4 regions of the Bradyrhizobium sp. NBAIM03 genome follow, and region 1 is predicted to be linked to each of the others. Evidence: predicted binding sites of a transcription regulator. Region 1 holds the regulator's gene; each other region holds the start of a gene.
The links. The regulator PhoB, encoded in region 1, activates phosphate uptake and scavenging genes when phosphate is short. The targets are predictions, from matches to a motif close to TGTCATNNANCTGTCAT.
Positions count from the first base shown of each region.

Region 2: a site for PhoB is predicted at 1,711-1,727, ahead of I6F21_RS34570 (DUF2794 domain-containing protein). Genes of this name have one in related genera too.
Region 3: a site for PhoB is predicted at 1,452-1,468, ahead of I6F21_RS03460 (DUF47 domain-containing protein). Genes of this name have one in related genera too.
Region 4: a site for PhoB is predicted at 1,492-1,508, ahead of I6F21_RS32555 (YbhN family protein). Genes of this name have one in related genera too.

Region 1 covers NZ_JADYVS010000007.1:185,995-189,503, forward strand. The annotation lists gene I6F21_RS13060 (aspartate aminotransferase family protein) at 1-583, opposite strand, end outside; gene I6F21_RS13065 (GcrA family cell cycle regulator) at 1,043-1,555, shown strand; gene phoB (phosphate regulon transcriptional regulator PhoB) at 1,855-2,562, opposite strand; gene phoU (phosphate signaling complex protein PhoU) at 2,585-3,301, opposite strand; gene pstB (phosphate ABC transporter ATP-binding protein PstB) at 3,313-3,509, opposite strand, start outside.
Region 2 covers NZ_JADYVS010000038.1:37,736-41,244, reverse strand. The annotation lists gene acnA (aconitate hydratase AcnA) at 1-253, shown strand, start outside; gene I6F21_RS34575 (DUF1223 domain-containing protein) at 485-1,261, shown strand; gene I6F21_RS34570 (DUF2794 domain-containing protein) at 1,790-2,161, shown strand; gene I6F21_RS34565 (GNAT family N-acetyltransferase) at 2,309-2,839, opposite strand; gene I6F21_RS34560 (Bax inhibitor-1/YccA family protein) at 3,090-3,509, opposite strand, start outside.
Region 3 covers NZ_JADYVS010000002.1:171,068-174,576, forward strand. The annotation lists gene I6F21_RS03450 (branched-chain amino acid ABC transporter permease) at 1-384, shown strand, start outside; gene I6F21_RS03455 (branched-chain amino acid ABC transporter permease) at 386-1,354, shown strand; gene I6F21_RS03460 (DUF47 domain-containing protein) at 1,512-2,156, shown strand; gene I6F21_RS03465 (inorganic phosphate transporter) at 2,169-3,173, shown strand; gene sugE (quaternary ammonium compound efflux SMR transporter SugE) at 3,166-3,480, opposite strand.
Region 4 covers NZ_JADYVS010000032.1:20,807-24,315, forward strand. The annotation lists gene I6F21_RS32545 (EAL domain-containing protein) at 1-529, opposite strand, end outside; gene I6F21_RS32550 (ferritin-like domain-containing protein) at 743-1,249, opposite strand; gene I6F21_RS32555 (YbhN family protein) at 1,680-2,762, shown strand; gene I6F21_RS32560 (hypothetical protein) at 2,862-3,509, shown strand, end outside.

The DNA of each region.
Region 1 (3,509 bases):
AACGAACGCCACCCTCGCCCTGGATCGGCTCGATGAGAATGCCGGCGGTGTGCGGACCGATCGCCTTCTTCACGGCGTCGAGATCGCCGTGCGGCACCTGATCGAAGCCGTCCATCGGCGGACCGAAGCCCTCGAGATATTTCGCAGAGCCGGTGGCGGCGAGCGTCGCCAGCGTGCGGCCATGGAAGGCACCCTCGAAGGTGATCATGCGGTAACGCTCCGGATGCCCCTTGGAGAAGTGATGGTGGCGCACCAGCTTGATCACGCCTTCCAGCGCCTCGGCGCCGGAATTGCAGAAGAACACGAAGTCCGCAAAGCTCTCATTGCAGAGGCGGCTTGCGAGCTTCTCGCCGTCAGGGCTCTGGAACAGGTTCGACATGTGCCAGAGCTTGGTCGCCTGCTCCTGCAACGCCTTGACCAGCGCGGGATGGACATGGCCGAGCGCATTCACCGCGACACCCGAGGTGAAATCGAGATAGCGATCGCCGTTGGTCGCGATCAGCCAGCAGCCTTCGCCGCGCTCGAAACCGAGGTCGGCCCTGGCGAAAACGGGGAGCAAATGCGGCGCTGCGCTGTTAGTCATGACGTCACTTGAATGTTGCGGACGGTGTGAGGCATGCATTGCGCGACGCACCATCGACCGGCCCCGGAAAACGAAACGTGCCGCCTTTTAAGGGCGGCACGTGGCACTATCTTATGCCTGGCAAGACGGGTGTCAATGCCGCCCGGAAAGCCTCGCGAAACGCTGATTCCGTAGTCTTGCGGTGCCGATTTTGCGGGTTTTTCACCACGGAACATGTGGAAGCGAGTCGGCGGACTCTTGCGCGGGAGTCACGCCATATTGTAGCGTTTGGACTGTCAGATACGACATCTCGTGCAGCAGTTCTGATCCCAGAAGTCCTCATGTACCGGCGTAAACGTTCGGGCGTCTTGAGCGCGCCCGGCGAGCCTTAAGGGATTCTGACGGCACGGGTTTTTCAAGGCTAAAGCATTCGCTGCGAAGGCCCCAGGATGGCAGGCCCGCAGCGAGGGAAAGGGTGCAATGACGGTTTTGACCTGGTCCGATGATCGCGTCGAGCAGCTGAAGAAGCTCTGGGAGGCCGGACTTTCGGCCAGCCAGATCGCGGCGGAGCTCGGCAATGTGACCCGCAATGCCGTGATCGGCAAGGTGCACCGGCTCGGCCTGTCCGGCCGCGCCAAGAGCCCTTCATCGGCAGCGCCGCGGCCGCGCAAGGCACGGCCCGCGCAGCATATGATGCGGGTGACCCGCCCCGTCGCGCGCGGCAACACCGCGTTGGCGCAGGCCTTCGAGGTCGAGTTGGAAGCCGAGCCGGTTACCTACGACAACGTGGTGCCGATGAGCCAGCGGCTGTCGCTGCTGGAATTGAACGAGGCGACCTGCCACTGGCCGGTCGGCGATCCCTCGAGCCCGGATTTCTTCTTCTGCGGCGGCAAGGCGCTCTCCGGCCTGCCCTATTGTGCCCAGCATTCGCGCGTGGCCTATCAGCCCGCAGCGGATCGCCGTCGCGCAGCACCGAAACCGGGCACGCGGTGAGCTTGCGGAATTCCCTGATCGCCAAGCTTTGATCGCCAAGCTTGATCGCCAAGACTGCAGCCGCCACACGATGACGGCTCCCAATCGCTCGGTGTCATCCCCGCGAATGCGGGATCCGTAACCGCGGGGCGCAATCGTTGCGCGAGATGGTCACTCCGAGTCTTCGCCAAACCACGTCCTGTGGCTAATCGCGAATAGCGCAAGCGCTCGCGCTGAGATCCCGGGCTCACGCTGCGCGCGCCCCGGGATGACGGCCGAGATCGGCGCCGCAGTTCGCCAAACCAGCTGTCGCTGGCGCCTTACGTCTGCTCAGCCTTCGCGAAGCGATCGTCCAGCGCGTAGCCGGCGCCGCGGACGGTGCGGATCGGGTCCTGCTCGCGGCCAAGGTTGAGCAGCTTGCGCAGGCGGCCGATATGGACGTCGACGGTGCGCTCGTCGATGTAGATGTCGCGGCCCCAGACGCTGTCGAGCAGCTGCTCGCGCGAGAACACGCGGCCGGGATGCTCCAGGAAGAACTCCAGCAGGCGATATTCGGTCGGACCGAGATCGATCGGCCGGCCCGAGCGCGCCACGCGGCGCTTGTCGCGGTCGAGCTCGATATCGCCATAGGCGAGCACGGTGGCGAGGCGCTCGGGACTCGCACGCCTGAGCAGGCCCTTCACGCGCGCAAGCAGTTCCGGCACCGAGAACGGCTTGACGATATAATCATCCGCGCCGGTCGCGAGCCCGCGCACCCGTTCGCTCTCCTCGCCGCGCGCGGTGAGCATGATGATCGGCAGCTGCTTGGTCTCGGGGCGGGTCCGAAGCCGCCGGCACAGCTCGATGCCTGACAGGCCCGGCAGCATCCAGTCGAGCACGATCAGATCGGGAATGTGCTCCTTGAGGCGGGTGTCGGCGTCATCGCCGCGCATCACCGTCTCGACGTCATAGCCGTCGCCTTCGAGGTTGTAGCGAAGAAGCTCGGTGAGAGCTTCCTCGTCCTCAACCACCATAATGCGTGCGCCCATGTGGTCGTAGCTCCTTAAGTCGTCAGGTGTTCGGCACCGTCGTGGCGAAGGTCGTCATGTCGCCCTTCGGCCGCTTGTCGGTGATCGCCTGGCCCTCGATCATGTAGAACACGGTCTCGGCGATGTTGGTGGCGTGGTCGCCGATCCGCTCGATGTTCTTGGCACAGAACATCAGGTGGATGCAGAACGAGATGTTGCGCGGATCTTCCATCATGTAGGTGAGGAGCTCGCGGAACAGCGAGGTGCAGATGGCGTCGACTTCCTCGTCGCCCTTCCACACCGCCATCGCCGCCGGCAGGTCGTGCGCGGCATAGGCGTCCAGCACCGACTTGACCTGCTGCTGCACGAGGTCGGTCATGTGCTCCAGGCCGCGGAACAGCTTGAGCGGATGGAAATCCGTCTCCAGCGCCGCGACGCGCTTGCCCATGTTCTTGGCGAGATCGCCGATGCGCTCGAGATCGGTCGCAACGCGCATCGCGCCGACGATCTCGCGCAGGTCGACGGCCATCGGCTGGCGGCGGGCGATGGTGAGCACGGCGCGCTCCTCGATGCGCTTCTGCAGCGCGTCGAGCTCGACGTCGGTGGCGACGACGCGCTGGCCGAGCGCGACGTCGCGGCGGATCAGCGCGTCGACGGAATCGACGATCATGCGCTCGGCGATGCCGCCCATCTCGGCGACCAGGCGGGTGAGCTCCTGAAGGTCGCTGTCGAAAGCCTTTACGGTATGTTCAGAACCCATGTTCCGTCTCCTCAGCCGAACCGGCCGGTGATGTAATCCTGCGTGCGCCGATCGCTCGGCGACGTGAAGATCTTGCTGGTGTCGTCGAACTCGATCAACTCGCCGAGATACATGAAGGCGGTCTTGTCGGAAACGCGCGCCGCCTGCTGCATGTTGTGGGTGACGATCGCGATCGTGTAGTTCTCGGACAATTCCTGGATCAGCTCCT
Region 2 (3,509 bases), on a different contig from region 1:
GGGCGTGCTGCCGCTGACCTTCGAGGAAGGCACCTCCTGGCAGTCGCTTGGGCTGAAGGGCGACGAGAAGGTGACCATCCGCGGCCTCGTCGGCGACCTCAAGCCGCGCCAGAAGCTGACCGCGGAGATCGTCTCCGGCGACGGTTCGCTGCAGCGCGTTTCGCTGCTCTGCCGCATCGATACGCTGGACGAGCTCGACTACTACCGCAACGGCGGCATCCTGCACTACGTGCTGCGCAAGCTCGCGGCGTAAACGCGGATTTGTGAATGATGGCTCACTGCGAAGTGAGTAGAAGCCTTAACGAAGGCGGCCTATCAAAGGCCGCCTTCGCGCGTTTGCGGTACGCTTCAGATGGGCCCGCCCGGCGGAAAACCTCCCTTTGGACGGTGGCCCGGATGGATGAATGTACCGCGCCCCGTAAGACTACGGTGACCATCCGGCGATAAGATTTCCCCCTGAGAGCAACGGTGTGCGGCGTTCGACATGACGACAATGACGGCTTCCCATCTGATTCCACGTTGGTCCGGCGCCCTCTGGTCGGGAGCTCTCGGCATATGTGCGATCATCGCCGTCATTCGTCCTGCCGAAGCTGAACCCCGCGCCGTCGTCGAATTGTTCACCTCGCAGGGCTGCTCCTCCTGCCCGCCCGCCGACCAGATCATCGGCGATCTCTCCAAGGACCCCTCCGTCATCGCGCTGAGCATGCCGATCGATTATTGGGACTATCTCGGCTGGAAGGACACACTGGCGGATTCGCGCTTCTCTGCACGGCAGCGTGCCTATTCGCGCATGCGCGGCGACCGCGAGGTCTACACGCCGCAGGTCGTGGTCAACGGCTCCACCCATGTCATCGGCAGCGATCGCACCGGCATCGAGAACGCGATCGGCAAGACCGACAAGGGCACTGGCGTGATGAGCGTGCCGGTGACGATGTCGCTCTCGGGCAAGCAGATCAACGTGTCGGTCGCCGCAAGCAAGGAGCCCACGGTCTCGCGCGGAGAGGTCTGGATCTGCTCGATCGCGAAGTCGGTGCCGATCGCGATCACCCGCGGCGAGAACAAGGGGCAGCAGGTCACCTATCACAACGTGGTGCGCAGCCTGCTCAAGGTCGGCGACTGGACCGGCCGTCCGGAGAGCTGGACGGTGCCGATCGAGAACCTCACGCGCGACGGCGTCGACGGCGCGGTGGTCTACGTCCAGGACGGCAGCCGCGAGCGACCGGGCCCGATGCTGGGTGCGGCCTACACGTCGCTGCATTGAAGCAGGCAGAACGTCTCAGCAATTGATGCTCGTCATTCCGGGGCGCGCCTCTTGGCGCGAACCCGGAATCCATTTCTCAGCTTGTGATGGTAAATGGATTCCGGGCTCGCGCTTCGCGCGCCCGGGAATGACGGCGGACCCGGAAACATCTCGGCACAAACAAAAAAGGACCAACTTGCGTTGGCCCTCCTTGTCGTGCGTACAGACCCGATCCTGTTCGACCCCGGGGGGCTGGGGGCTGAGGAATCCGGAACCGAAAGGACCGGGTCAACGCACGTCACCCTTTTCGCAGTGCAGGGCGGCAGGCGGTTGGCGGAAAAGCGGCGATACTATGATTCCTGCTAACGATCCCGTGACGGTTTGCCGCGACGGAGTTCCACCCTTGCGTGTGCCCTTATGCGACGCCGATTCGATAGGTCGAGCCCCTTGCGATGCGGAACGGTTGGCGCAATCATGCAATTGTCACGAACGCGGTTCCGGGACGATCTTGGCGGACGCGGGTAGCCGTGCGATGAGGAGGCGCTTCCCATGAGTCTGACGTCGGAGGATGCCGATCCGAGCGAGCAGCGCGCGGCGGCGCGTCCTGCCGCGGCGCATGCGCAGCCGAACCGGGTGACGTTCAACCGGCTCGAGCTGCACCGGATTCTCAATCTCTACGGCCGCATGGTCGCCGACGGCGAATGGCGCGACTATGCCATCGACTTCCTGAAGGACCGCGCCGTGTTCTCGGTCTATCGCCGCGCCTCGGAAGTGCCGATCTATCGCATCGAGAAGGACCCGCGCCTGGCGCGCAAGCAGGGCATGTACAGCGTGATCTCGGCGACCGGCCTGATCCTGCGTCGCGGCCACGAGCTCGAGCGGGTGCTGCTGGTGATCGATCGCAAATTGGCGGTGGTGTAGACCAACCATCGATCGTCATTCCGGGGCGCGACGAAGTCGCGAGCTATGGTGCGCAATTGCGCACCCGAGAATCCATCCCTCCACCGCCCCTGCCGTTCAATGGATTCCGGGTTCGATGCTGCGCATCGCCCCGGAATGACGGATGAACTACTTCCCCGGCACCGTGCTTGCGCCCTCGCCGAGGTCGCGCTGCATCATCACGGTGTCCAGCCAGCGGCCGAATTTCAGCCCGACACTGGGATGCGTGCCGATCATCTTGAAGCCGCACCTTGTGTGCACGCCGATCGACCCGGCATTGGCGGAATCGCCGATGACAGCGATCATCTGGCGAAAGCCGCGCGCTTCGCATTCGACGATCAGCCGTTCCAGCAGCATTGAGCCGACGCCGCGGCGGTGGAAGGACGGATCGAGATAGATCGAGTTCTCCACCGTGAAGCGATAGGCGGGCCGCGGCCGGTAGGCGCCGGCATAGGCATAGCCGGCCACGCGGCCGTCCAGCATGGCGACGAAATAGGGATAGCCGCCGTCGATCAGCGCGCGATAGCGGCGCGTCATTTCCGAGAGGTCGGGCGGCTCCAGCTCGAACGTCGCCGTGCCCTCGCGGACGGCCTGCTGGTAGATGGCGGTGACGGCGGGGAGGTCGGCCTCGGTGGTGGGCCTGATATCGGGTGCGGACATGGGGGAAGGATAGAGCGTTCCCTGAGGGGCCGGAAGAGGCTGCGCTGCCTCCACACCCGTCATTGCGAGCGCAGCGAAGCAATCCAGAAATGCATCTGCGGAGGGGCTCTGGATTGCGTCGTCGCATCGGCGCAAAATTGCTGCGCAATTTTGTCGCGAGCTCCTCGCAATGACGGGGAGAGGCCGTACCCTCAAAACAAAAACCCCGGCCTTTCGGCCGGGGTTCGTGTCCGTTCTCTCGTCTCAGAGCTTACTCGCGCTGGCCGAGGAGCTGCAGCAGCAGCGTGAACAGGTTGATGAAGTTCAGGTACAGCGACAGTGCGCCGGTGATGGCCGAACGCTCTGCGACGTCACCGCCGGCCGAGGCATAGCCGTAGATGTAGTCGTTCTTCAGCCGCTGGGTATCCCAGGCGGTCAGGCCCGAGAACACCAGCACGCCGACCACCGACACGATGAACTGCAGCATCGAGCTGGCCAGGAACAGGTTCACCAGGCTGGCGAGAACGATGCCGATCAGGCCCATGAATAGGAACGAGCCCATGCCGGTCAGGTCACGCTTGGTGGTGTAGCCGTAGAGGCTCAGCGCACCGAAGGTCGCCGCGGTGATGAAGAACACCCGCACGATCGAGGTGTGCGTGAACACCAGGAAGATCGACGACAGCGAGATGCC
Region 3 (3,509 bases), on a different contig from region 1:
GAGAAGACGCAGCTCGGCGCCTACCTGCGCGCCGCCACTGAAAATCCGACGCTGGTGCGTGCCTTCGGCATCAACGTGCCGCGCATGATCACGCTCACTTACGGTCTCGGCGTCGGCCTTGCCGCGCTTGCCGGCGTGCTCTCGGCGCCGATCAACCAGGTGCGGCCGCTGATGGGTGCCGACCTCATCATCGTCGTGTTCGCGGTGGTGGTGATCGGCGGCATGGGCTCGATCATGGGCTCCATCATCACCGGCTTTGCGCTCGGCGTGATCGAGGGCCTGACCAAGTATTTCTACCCCGAGGCCTCCAACACCGTCGTGTTCGTGCTGATGGTGCTGGTGCTGCTGGTGAAGCCGACGGGATTGACGGGAAGGGCGGCCTGAGATGACAACCCTGACGGACGACACGCTTCCTGTGACCCCGCGCGCAATGCGCGACGAGATGATTGTATTCGCAGTGATGGCGCTGCTGCTCGCAGCGGTGCCGTTCACGGGCGTCTATCCGTTCTTCGTGATGCAGGCGCTGTGCTTTGCGCTGCTCGCCTGCGCCTTCAATCTGCTGGTCGGCTATGGCGGCTTGCTGTCGTTCGGCCACGCGATGTTTCTGGGCACGGCCGGCTATTGCAGCGCGCATGCGCTGAAGGTCTGGGCGCTGCCGCCCGAGCTCGGCATTCTCGTCGGCGTCGCCGCGGCGTTCGTGCTCTCGATCGTCACCGGCTACATCTCGATCCGACGCCAGGGCATCTATTTCTCGATGATCACGCTGGCGCTGTCGCAGCTCCTGTACTTCATCTATCTCCAGGCCCCGTTCACCCATGGTGAGGACGGCATCCAGGGCATCCCGCAGGGACGCATGTTCGGCGTGCTCGATCTGTCCAAGCCGACGGTGCTGTACTATGTCGTGCTGGTCGGCTTCCTCGCCGGCTTCCTCCTGATCTTCCGCATCATCAACTCGCCGTTCGGCGAGGTGCTGAAATCGATCCGCGAGAACGAGCAGCGCGCGATCTCGCTCGGCTACCGCACCGACCAATACAAGTTCCTGGCCTTCGTGCTGTCGGGGACGCTCGCCGGACTTGCCGGTGCGCTGAAGGTGTTCGTGGCGCAGAACGCTTCGCTCACCGACGTGCACTGGACGATGTCGGGCGAGGTCGTGCTGATGACGCTGGTCGGCGGGCTCGGCACCGTTTTCGGTCCCGTGGTCGGCGCCTTCGTGATCATCGCCATGCAGCAATATCTGGCCGGCTTCGGCCAGTGGGTGACGGTGATCCAAGGCGCGATCTTCGTGGTCTGCGTGCTCACCTTCCGCCGCGGCGTCGTCGGCGAAATCGCGCATTACTTCCGGCGATCGCTCTAAGTAACTGGTATTGCATCAGTTTCATTGATGCATGAAAGCGGTGGATGATCCGGCTCCGCGGGCGTGAGGCGACACGCGCGCGGATCGAAAATGGTCTATGACAGTTTTGTGACAGCCCTTGCGGGCCTGACCATTTTCCAACCGGTAGTTTGTCCCCATGATGCGATGGTTTCGTGCGTTCCTGCCCAGGGAAGAGCGGTTCTTCGACCTGTTCGACCGCCATGCCCAGACCGTGATCCAGGGCGCGGTCGCGCTCCAGGGCATGCTCAACGGGGGCGAGGAGACGCCGGTCTATTGCCAGCGCGTCAACCAGTTCGAGAACGACGCCGACAATATCACCCGCGAGGTGCTGACGGCGGTGCGCCGCACCTTCATCACCCCGTTCGACCGCGGCGACATCAAGAACCTGATCACGTCGCTGGACGATGCCATCGACCAGATGCAGCAGACGGCCAAGGCCGTGATGCTGTTCGAGGTGCGCAGTTTCGAGCCGCCGATGCGCGAGATCGGCGGACTCTTGATCGAATGCGCCAATCTGGTCGGCCGTGCGCTGCCGCTGATGCAGGAGATCGGCAAGAACGTCGCCATGCTGACCGCGATCACCGAGGAGCTCGGCAAGCTCGAGGGCCGTGTCGACGATCTCCACGACATCGGCCTGAAGGAGCTGTTCCTCAAGCATCGCGACGGCAATGCGATGGACTTCATCGTAGGCGTCGAGATTTACGACCATCTCGAGAAGGTCGCCGACCGCTTCGACGACGTCGCCAACGAGATCAACAGCATCGTCATCGAGCAAGTGTAGGGCAGGGCCGCCGTGGATGCTGCGTTGGCTTTTCCCGTCCTGGTCGGCCTGATCGCCGTCGCGCTGCTGTTCGATTTCCTGAACGGCCTGCACGACGCCGCCAATTCGATCGCGACCATCGTTTCGACCCGCGTGCTGCGACCGCAATTCGCGGTGTTCTGGGCCGCGTTCTTCAATTTCATCGCCTTCCTGGTGTTCGGGCTGCACGTCGCCCAGACCATCGGCACCGGCATCATCGATCCTGCGGTCGTCGACGCCCAGGTGATCTTCGCAGCCCTCGTCGGCGCCATCGTCTGGAACCTCGTGACCTGGGCGCTCGGCATTCCATCGTCGTCGTCGCACGCGCTGATCGGCGGGCTCGTCGGCGGCGGCTTGGCCAAGGCCGGTATTTCGGCCGCGGTGTGGAGCGGCCTGTCCAAGACCGTGCTGGCGATCGTGCTGTCGCCGCTGGTTGGCTTCCTGCTCGCAATGGCGCTGGTTGCGATCGTGTCCTGGGCCTCGGTGCGCTCGACGCCGTTCGCGGTCGACCGCGCCTTCCGCATCCTGCAATTCGTCTCCGCTTCGCTCTATTCGCTCGGCCATGGCGGCAACGACGCGCAGAAGACCATGGGCATCATCGCGGTGTTGCTCTATTCGCAGGGCCATCTCGGCAGCGAGTTCTCGGTGCCGTTCTGGGTGGTGCTGTCGTGCCAGGCGGCGATGGCGCTGGGCACGCTGATGGGCGGCTGGCGCATCGTCCGCACCATGGGCCTGCGCATCACGAAATTGACCCCGATGCAGGGCTTTTGCGCCGAGACCGGGGGCGCGGTGACTCTGTTCATGGCGACCTACCTCGGGGTTCCTGTCTCGACCACCCACACCATCACCGGCGCCATCGTCGGCGTCGGCGCCGCCCGCCGCGTCTCGGCCGTGCGCTGGAACGTCGCAAGCTCCATCGTCTATGCCTGGGTGATCACGATCCCGGCCTCAGGCATCGTGGCCGCGCTGACCTGGTGGGTGGTCCAGCTCGTCAAGTGACGAGCTTCAGTCCGATGATGCCGGCGACGATCAGGCCGATGCTGGCGAGGCGGAAGGCCGTCGCCGGCTCGCCGAACAGAACCATGCCGAGCGTCGCGGTGCCGACCGCGCCGATGCCGGTCCAGACCGCATAGGCGGTTCCGACGGGCAGGGATTTGAGCGCAAATCCGAGCAGGATGACGCTGCCGGCCATGGCCGCGAGCGTGACCGCGGACGGGACAAGCTTGCTAAAGCCCTCGGTGTATTTCAGGCCGATGGCCCAGGTGATCTCGAGGAGACCGGCGACGAACAGGATGCTCCAGGCCATGACGACCCTCCATTCAAGGCAGGGTCGTC
Region 4 (3,509 bases), on a different contig from region 1:
CGCTCAGCGCATGCCGAATGCCGTCACCTCGCGCGGCGACGAACAGCGCGAGCGCTGCGAAGACGATTCCGAACAGCACCGAGGCGGCAACCGTGCTCCCGATCCAATCCAGCCGTGCCGGCATCTCCAGCGCCGCCATGCCGGTGTAATGCATCGCCGCGACACCCAGGCCGACGATGGCGCCGCCGACGACGATCCACACCGGGCGCGAGGACGCCACGGCGATGCTCAGGCCCACGAAGGTCAAGGAGATCGCAAGCATCAGCGACAGAATTGTCACCGGGATGTTGTAGGCGCCGGCGCTTCCCGGGCCGTAGGCCAGCATCGCGATGAAATGCGTCGCCCAGATGCCGCATCCGCTCACGGCCGCATCCAGGGCGATCCAGGCCAGGCGCCCGGCTCCGTGCGTCGCGCGTGCGCGCTGAAACAGGCTGATCGCCGCGGCGCTGGCGAGCAGGCACACCGCGCCCCCAAGGGCCACCAGTCGCCAGTCATGCTCGTCGGTGAGACAGTAGAGAACTTGATACATTGCCGGCCCCTATCGACCCGCACTTGAGCCGACAGTGGTGGACGATCGGTAACCGGCTACAAACCTGCTCCGGAAGTGGTGAATGGAAGATGAGCGAGTTCGCTCACATTGCTGATCCTCGCGACGGCGCACCGAAGCAGCACCACGGCAGCGGGAAGCGAACAAGCACAAGCGCCGCGCGGACCGTCGCGCGGCGCTCGTAGTTTCCTCTACTCAGCTCGCCGCGCGCAGATTCACCTTGCTCTCGGCGAGTGTCGTCAGCTTCTGGTCGGTCGCCTTCTCCTCCTCGAGCGTCTTGGCGAGCACCGCCGCACAATCGTTGCGGCCGAGCTGCTTGGCCCAGGCGATCAGGCTGCCGTAGCGGACGATCTCGTAATGCTCCGCGGCCTGCGCCGCATTGATCAGGGCCGCGTCGAGCACCGCCTTGTCGGCGACTTCGCCGGCGGTCTCGTCGGCTTCCTCGATGATGCCATCGATCGCCGGGCAGTCGACCGCCTTCACGGGGACGCCGTGCATCTTGAAGACCTCCTCGAGCCGCGCAACGTGCTGCTTGGTTTCCTCGAGGTGCGTCAAAAAGCCCTGTTTCAGCTGCGGATCAGTGGCCTTGGTCGCCATCTTCGGCAGCGCCTTGGTGAGCTGCTGCTCGGCGTAATAGATGTCCTGGAGCTGATGTACGAACAGGTCGTTCATGGTCTTGATGTCTTTTGTGAACAGTCCCATCGTTCCGATCCTCTCGGGTCTTGGGAACACGGAGGCGCCGGCTTGCACGAAAAAGCCGCGTATTCCGCCATGTTCGATTGCTGATGGAGGCTAACGACCACGCGGCATCGACGTTCCAAAAACGCCGATACGGCTCTGCGTTGGAACAATGCGGACGGCGCCGGGATCTGAGATCGTATCGGCACGGTGAGCGCGCGGATGGAGCCTGGTTTCGCGACTCATATGCTTAACGCGCCGCCGATATGAACCGCGTATGACAAAGTTGCCCGCCGAACGCAGAACCTATTGTTGTCAAGGGCTGCACAAGCCGCTGATTTTGCCTTAAATGAGCTGGATCATGCCTAGCGATCGATGCCTGCCTTTTGGCCGTGATCGCACCCGACCGGCCAATGTCTGGCCCGGTCGGTCTTGCCCCCCGCCGGGAGGATGAATGCACGGACTGCTGCCCGCGTTGAAACGCGGCTTCAATAGATGGATCGGCTGGCGACGGCTCGGCGTCGCCGCGAGCATCTTCATCATCGCGTTTGCGATCACCACGCTGGTGCGGACGCTCAAGGGCATCGATACCGGGGTCATCCTGACCGCGTTGACGGAGATTCCCCGCGGCAACATCGGGCTGGCGGCGATCTGCGTCTTCTTCGCGTTCTGTACGCTGACCTTCTACGACTATTTTGCGCTGCGAACGATCGGCAAGAAGCACGTGCCCTATCGCATCGCGGCGCTGTCCAGCTTCACGTCCTATTCGATCGGGCACAACATCGGCGCCACGGTCTTCACCGGCGGCGCGATCCGTTTCCGGATCTATTCGGACTACGGACTGAACGCGATCGACGTCGCGAAGATCTGCTTCCTGTCCGGCCTGACCTTCTGGCTCGGTAACATCTTCGTGCTCTCGATCGGCATGGCCATCCATCCGGACGCGGCCTCCTCGATGGATCAGCTGCCCTCCTCGCTCAACCGGTTGATCGCTCTCGGCGGTCTCGCATCGATCGGCGCGTATCTGGTCTGGCTCTGCATGGGCGAGAAGCGCCGTGAGCTCGGCCAGAAGGGCTGGAAGGTGGTGCTGCCCTCGGCGCCGCTGACCTTGGTGCAGATCCTGATCGGCGTCGTTGATCTCGGCTTCTGCGCCACGGCAATGTACCTCTTGATGCCGGTCAACCCGCCGATCGACTTCATGTCGCTCGCGGTCGTGTTCATCCTGGCGACCCTGATCGGCTTTGCCAGCCACGCGCCGGGCTCGATCGGCGTGTTCGATGCCGCCATGCTCGTGGCGCTGCCCCAGTTCGGCCGCGAGGAGCTTCTGGCCACGCTGCTGGTGTTCCGTATTCTCTATTTCGTGATCCCGTTCGGCCTTGCCATCTCCATCATGGGCACGCGCGAGCTTTGGACGAATGTGGTCGCGCCGTGGCAGGAGCGGCGGCGGCTGGCGGAAGCCTGCGCGCAGGCCAACCTGCCCAAGGAGGTGACGCCGATGGAGCGCGAACGGCTGCTACGGCGGGCCAGCAAGCGCTGAGCCGCCGACGCCACCTCCGCAATCGTCGGGCAAGGGTTGCAGGCCGCGGCACAATCCTCTCTTATTTCCGCCTCAACTTTGCCGTTGAAGACGCGGGCCATGATTTCCGTATTCCTTCGCACCCTCTCGGCCGGCGCCGTGTTGCTTGCCGGCATCCTTGCTTTGCCCGAGCGCGCCGCCGCGCAGGACGCCGGCACCATGCAGATCAGCTGGGAGGTGCGTAACCGCTTCCGGCTCTTCCGCGAGGAGCGCGACTTCCTGCTCCATGTCGAGAACGAGCGCAACCGCAGCATTCTAGCCGCCGAACAGTCCCTCGAGCTCCAGAGCGAGGGCCGCGGCTGGGCCCGCAACATGGTCAACCGGCTCTGCATCGACCTGCAGGGCCGGGTCAACCAGCCCTGCACCCGCGACAACGTCAAAGAGAACTACATCACGCCGATCGACCATCCCGTGACGGTGCGCCTGACCGGCGCGGTGCCGGTCGGCGCCACCTGCGCCTGGTCGTTCGATGACGGCGACGGGCCGCAGAGCTCGACCTTCGACTGCGCCGAGCCGATCAATTTGCGCGTCCGCTACGGCAAGCCGACGGTTGCGACCGTCGATGTCTCGGCCGGCTCCGATCCGACCCAGCGGGTCCAGACCGAGATTCAGGTCCGCGACATCTTCATCGCAGGTCTCGGCGACAGCATCGCCTCCGGCGAAGGCAATCCGGACCGGCCGCTGGCGCTGTCGGACGAAGGATTCTGC